3 regions of the Oceanobacillus sp. FSL W8-0428 genome follow, and region 1 is predicted to be linked to each of the others. Evidence: predicted binding sites of a transcription regulator. Region 1 holds the regulator's gene; each other region holds the start of a gene.
The links. The regulator Rex, encoded in region 1, represses fermentation and respiration genes when NADH is low (regulators of the CRP and FNR family bind a similar motif). The targets are predictions, from matches to a motif close to TTGTGAAATATTTCACAA.

Region 1 (2,209 bases):
TGCTTTACGGGACAAGATGGGCAGTTCCTTTTCCCAATGCTTTTTTACAGCTGTTTTTAATTTTAGATTAAAGGAGCGTTTTTATGACTCGAAGATATATATATGTCATGCTTACATATATCATTATGCAAATTTCTGTTTATCTTGCAGTACCATTACTGGTATTGGTATTCCATGCAGACCCGGTGCTTGCTAATATTTATTGGGCTGTTTTTAGTTTTGCTGCCGGCCTTGTGATTGTTCTATGGCTGTTAAGACCAGATATGCAGGTTCGGGCTCATCCCGACGCTGCTGGCGCTGGTGCTATCATTGTCTGGTCTGTTCTAGGAATTATTATGGCACTTCTTGCTCAAGGACTGGCTGCTACGATTGAATTAGAGGTATTTGGAATAGATCCTGGTTCAGAGAATACACAGGTTCTTATGGATCTTGCTCGTATTGCACCTATATTCATTATTCTTCCAGCAATTTTTGCGCCTATATTGGAAGAAATTATTTTCCGGAAAATCATTTTTGGATCTTTGTATAAAAAAATGAATTTTTTCTTTGCAGCCTTTATTTCATCTCTTATCTTTGCCGTGATTCATTTAGACTTTCTGCATATACTAGTGTATACAGCAATGGGATTTGTTTTTGCATTCCTTTATGTACAGACAAAGCGTATTATTGTACCAATCATCGTGCATGCAGGAATGAATACTCTTGTAGTAGTGGCTCAACTTACATTAGATCCGGAAAAAATTCAACAACAGCTTGAACAAACAATTTTATTCTTTGGAGGGTAACATGCATCGACCTTATTTAGTTAAAGCAATTGTTTATGTTTTATTCGGTGCTTTATTTGTTTATTTAGGTATCCTAAGCAAAGGGGCAACCGTCTGGGATACTATTACACTTATATTGGCCGCATTTGCAGCATTAAATTTTTATGCCGGATTTCGGATGCTGCGATTTTATTTTAAAATAAAGAATAAAAAATAAAAAACTAGCTCTTAAACAGTCTCTTTCATTTCAGAAGACCTTTAAGGGGCTAGTTTTTTTATGGATAAACAATGTCCAGACTATCCTATTCCTTTTCTAAGGAATAATGCTTGAGAAAATATACAAGCGATTGTAATTCTACTGTTAAATCGATATGATGCACACGAATATGATTTGGAACAGTAATACGTGCCGGCGTGAAGTTCAGGATTCCTTTAATACCTAGATCAACAAGTCTCTTTGCAGTTGCATCTGCTTCTTCAGCCGGGATAGTTAAAATGGCGACCTCAATTCCCTTTATTTTCTCTTCTAATTCATCCACATGATAAACCGGAACTCCGCCAACTTCTGTCCCTACTTTTGATTTATCTGCATCAAATGCCATCGTGATCCGAATATTATTATTTTTTAAAAAGTTATAATGTAAAAATGCAGTACCCAGATTTCCGACACCGATTAAAGCAACGTTGGTTATCTCATGCTGATCCAGTGTACTTTTAAAAAAACCTAATAAATACTCAACATTATATCCATATCCCTTTTTCCCAAGAGCCCCAAAGTAGGAAAAATCCCTGCGGATTGTTGCAGAATCTACTTTAACAGCATCACTTAACTCTTTAGAAGATACGCGCATCTTCCCCTGCTGATATAAATTATTGAGAAATCGATAGTATAAAGGCAAACGCTTTGCTGTTGCCTGTGGAATTTTATTTTGTTCCATTGAAACGGCCTCTCTTCGGTTACTAAGTATAGAAAACAAATATTTTACCATAATCAAATATTTGTAAATATAAGTTTTCTTTGTAGTGCGTGTTCAAAAAGTTCGATAAATAGGATCAAGAAGTTCAAGGCGACTAGCTTTTTCCGAACGGACTTTCACAGGATGTGATGACTTCTGTGTTGTCCGCAAATGTTTTCCGTGGGACGAGTAATCGCAGTCCCAGTCCCAATGGAAAAAGCTAGTCAACGCACTTCTCACGTGTTGCGATGGCTTCTGCGTTGCCCACACGACGTGGGCGTTCTTAGTAGAAGATCCTCTTATCGCTGCGTCATCTTTATTGGACTTTTTGAACATCCTCTTATATTTCAAAAAATAAATAATGCGCTAGCGCATTCTATACTATTAATATTAACAGAAATAGAGCCGAGTTGGCGAACTTTATTATAATTTTATTGTAGCTTCCATTTGGATACGTTACACTTATAGATGGAACCCTATTCCCTTGTA
Region 2 (2,209 bases), 1.2 Mb from region 1:
TAGAACTGTTAAGTTTGGTTCAGGTGCTGGTCCTAAATTATCTAGCGTATGCAGAAAACGGTAGGAACTCTTTGTTACAAGTGGACGTCCATCTTCTGCTATCCCTGCCAATGATTCTGTTACCCAAGTTGGGTCTCCGCTGAATAATTCGTTGTAATCTGGTGTTCTTGCGAATTTAACGAGACGCAGCTTCATCACAAAATGATCGACAAGTTCTTGTGCTTCTTCCTCTGTCATAACCCCATTTTTAATATCTCTATCTATATAAATATCTAAGAATGTAGAAACACGGCCAAGGCTCATTGCTGCACCGTTTTGTTCTTTAATTGCAGCTAAATATGCTAAATAGAGCCATTGGAAGGCTTCCTGAGCAGTTGCTGCAGGCTTTGAAAGGTCAAATTCATATTTTTCTCCGAGTTTTTTCAAGTCCTGCAGTGAACGAATTTGTTCTGAAGTTTCTTCGCGGTCACGAATAACATCCTCTGTCATTGTTCCATTACCGATCAGGCTAAGATCTTTTTTCTTTTCTTCGATTAAACGATCAACACCATATAAGGCAACTCTGCGGTAATCTCCAATAATACGCCCGCGACCATATGCATCCGGGAGACCGGTGATAATTCCTGCTTTTCTTGCTTTTAAGATTTCGGGTGTATAGGCGTCAAAGACTCCCTGGTTATGCGTTTTACGATGTTCCGTAAAGGTATGAACAACTTCATCATCCACCTTATATCCATAGGATTCTGCAGCAGCTACTGCCATACGGATACCTCCAAATGGCATTAAAGCACGTTTGAAAGGCTCATCAGTCTGAACACCGACTATTTTTTCAAGTGGCTTATTCAGATAGCCTGCATTATGGGAAGTAATCGTTGATACGATCTTTGTATCTAAATCATAAACGCCGCCATTTTCCCGTTCCTCTTTGGTTAATTGCATGACTTGGTCCCACAAATCTTTAGTTGCCTGAGTCGGTCCTGCCAGGAAGGATTCGTTTCCTTCATATAAGCTATAATTCTGTGATATAAAATCACGCACATCGATTTCTTTCTGCCAATTACCATCAAGGAAACCATCCCAAGGAACTCTTTTCACCATTTCATCTGCTACTTTCATAGCAAAACCCCTCCTCTTAATAATTCAACATGTGAAATATTTCACATTATCTTAATTTCATTATAACGCTTTTGAAATATAAAACAAGTGAAATTCTTCACAAACAACGAAAGTTCTTAAAATGTTCAAATTTAACATTTTTCCGAAAGAAGTCCCCTCTTCAAGCGTAAGAAAGGCTTCCATGCAACGATAAGGGGAGATGAATTTCGGTTGGTGATAGCCAAAAAGTTTTTGTTATGGTGTGTTTGGAACAAAAGTTCCGTTAGAGGTAGTTGTTATGCCCAAACAACAAAAAGCATATAAATTTTGAATTTATCCGACAGAGGAACAGGCTTCTTTGGTTCGTAAAACGTTCGGATGTGTACGTTTTGTCTATAATCAAATGTTGGCAGAGCGAATGAATAGCTATGAAACATTCCAGAAAGATAAAGAAGGATCCAAGCGGAGGGAAAACCCCACACCAGCAAAATATAAGAAAGAATTTGAGTGGCTAAAAGAAGTGGATTCTTTAGCTTTAGCAAATGCATAGCTTCATTTAAATATTTCTATTTTGACGGAATATGAAAACGAGATAAAAAGCAAAGAAGTTCACCAGGTTGCAGGATTAGATTTTGCGATGGATGGGCTATTTGTCGATAGCGAAACAGGTAAGAAAGCCAATTATCCACGTTTCTATCGACAAATGCTTGAAAAATTAGCAATCGAACAACGTAAACTCTCTCGTAAAGAGAAAGGTTCCTCTAATTGGAATAAACAGCGTATTCGATTAGCTAAAATCGGGGAGAAAGTCGCCAATCAACGAAAGAATTTTTTGCAGCATAAATCAAAAGTACTTGTAACAAAGTTTGACGCAATAATTATGGAGGACTTAAACATGAAAGGAATGTCACAAGCTCTTCAATTTGGAAAGAGTGTCATGGATAACGGCTGGGGTATGTTCACTTTTTTCTTACAGTACAAACTAAAAGAGCAAGGGAAACAACTGATCAAGATAGATAAATGGTTTCCATCGACAAAGATGTGCTCATCATGTAGTTTGGTAAAAGAAATAACCTTATCAGAACGTACTTATCTATGCAGTTGTGGTCTAAAT
Region 3 (2,209 bases), 1.0 Mb from region 1:
ATTGATGACCAGCTTTTCTACTTTTGCCTTTTCCTCCGGTTTTAGGAAATATACATTGTTATCTATCATTTCCTGTTTTACTTGATCATAGATTTCTCGATCGATGATAATGGCTTGCTCAGAGGCACAAATCATGCCATTATCAAATGATTTAGATAGAATCACATCATTTACTGCCCGCTTCACGTTCACTGATTTTTCGATATAGCAGGGAACATTGCCAGCTCCCACTCCTAACGCCGGTTTCCCCGAGCTGTATGCTGACTTCACCATACCAGAGCCGCCTGTTGCCAGGATTGTTGCTACACCATCATGCTTCATGAGTGCCTGTGTTGCTTCAATAGACGGCTTCTCAATCCACTGGATGCAATTTCTTGGTGCCCCGGCTTTTACAGCAGCTTCATGTACAATTCTTGCAGCCTCAGAACTGCATTTTTGTGCAGAAGGATGGAAGGCAAAGATAATAGGATTTCCCGTTTTAATAGATATAATTGACTTGAATAATGTGGTAGAAGTCGGGTTCGTTACAGGTGTTACGCCGGCAATCACACCAATTGGTTCGGCGATTTCCACCATACCTTCCTGCTCGTTCTCGCTGATGATACCAATCGTTTTATCATACTTGATATTATGATAGACATATTCGGTGGCAAAGATGTTTTTGATGATTTTATCCTCATACACACCGCGGCCAGTTTCCTCAACAGCTAATTTAGCGAGCTCCATATGCTGATCCAATCCTGCAAGCGCCATTTCTTTAACAATTTGGTCGATCTGCTTTTGGTTTAGCTTTCGCAGTTCTGTTAATGCCTTCTGGGCATTTTTAACCAGTTTATTAATACTTTCCTCAACGGTTATTGCTTGTTTTTTCTTCTCTTTTGTAATCATTGTAACCTCTCCTTATTATAAATTTGTGAAGTATTGAGCATGATATTCCAAAATAAATTTCTACAATGTTGACGGGTGGCGGGGGACTTTAAAGAAAGATATATCGTTTATGACACATGTATTGGGCTTGATAATAACGGTATAATGCTTCGTCCAGATATAATTTGGTATGTCGTGACCTTTTTCCATATACATGGCCTCGAAAACATCGCCGATTTGTTGTTCGAAAATTTCCTGTGAATACGATTCGGCATCCGTATTAAATTCTTTCCATTCATTTAGAATCATATATAATCACCCCTTTAATTATCTTGGCTATAGCATAGCATTATTTAACTATAAAAACTGTTACATATTTGTGAAATACTTCACAAACTTACTTTAAGCTTGATATATAGCACGATTAGAGCTGTTTGACAAAGAAATATTATTCTGAGATTGGAAATTATGGATGATTATCTTCAGGAAATCATTTAATGTTACATTTATCGACATTATTTCCCCGGAAATATTCTTTAAAGAGATATTCTTATTTCTCACACCCATTTAATTGTCGAAATTGGAAAACAAAAAATTCATCCTTAAAGCCTATTAAATTTATATAAGTAACCGTTAAAAAGAAAAACATGTATAATAGGATGCAAGTCGTATTGCCTACATAAATTGAATGATGAGGAGATGAACAAGTATGCAGGCTGTTTGGTTATACTCTAAAACAATTGTTCCTAAAGTTCCTGAAGCGATTATTAACAGGGATCGCTTATATGCATTACTGAAGAGAAACCCTCATCCAAGAGTTACTATTGTGCAAGCTGCAGCTGGTTACGGAAAAACAACAATATTAAGCCAGTGGGTTCATCAATTAGACGAGCCTGCAGCCTGGTTATCCATTGATATAATGGATAATGATCCGAGCCGCTTCTGGCAATATGTTTTGAAAGCTATCGCTCAGGCAACAAGGCAGCCAATCGATGAAAGACTGGAGCATCTATTTGATTTGCAGTATATGCCTCCTTTTGAACTGATTGTTGATTCGCTTCTGAATGAATTAATGATAATAGAATCCTCTTTGCATATTGTGTTGGATGACTATCATCACATTGAGCTTGATATCATTCATGAGATGATTTCGCGTCTTATTAATTATTTACCGGAGCATGTTCATCTATATATGGCCAGCAGAACGAAATTACCGCTCCCTGTTGCTTCGTGGCGCGTGAAAAATTGTGTGACAGAAATTGGTACCGAAGAACTGTCTTTCACTTATCAGGAAGTAGAAGCTTTCTATCAGAAAAAGCATATAATAATGGACAAAACAGAT

Region 2: pflB (formate C-acetyltransferase) is a predicted target of Rex. The motif match lies at 1,146-1,163, and genes of this name have one in related genera.
Region 3: adhE (bifunctional acetaldehyde-CoA/alcohol dehydrogenase) is a predicted target of Rex. The motif match lies at 912-929, and genes of this name have one in related genera.

Annotation. Positions count from the first base shown of each region.
Region 1 covers NZ_JBBORB010000001.1:2,590,750-2,592,958, reverse strand. The annotation lists gene MKY30_RS12290 (CPBP family intramembrane glutamic endopeptidase) at 84-785, shown strand; gene MKY30_RS12285 (YdiK family protein) at 787-981, shown strand; gene MKY30_RS12280 (redox-sensing transcriptional repressor Rex) at 1,067-1,702, opposite strand.
Region 2 covers NZ_JBBORB010000001.1:1,406,742-1,408,950, forward strand. The annotation lists gene pflB (formate C-acetyltransferase) at 1-1,116, opposite strand, end outside; partial or broken gene MKY30_RS06205 (RNA-guided endonuclease InsQ/TnpB family protein) at 1,427-2,209, shown strand, end outside.
Region 3 covers NZ_JBBORB010000001.1:1,590,669-1,592,877, forward strand. The annotation lists gene adhE (bifunctional acetaldehyde-CoA/alcohol dehydrogenase) at 1-888, opposite strand, end outside; gene MKY30_RS07215 (LuxR C-terminal-related transcriptional regulator) at 1,577-2,209, shown strand, end outside.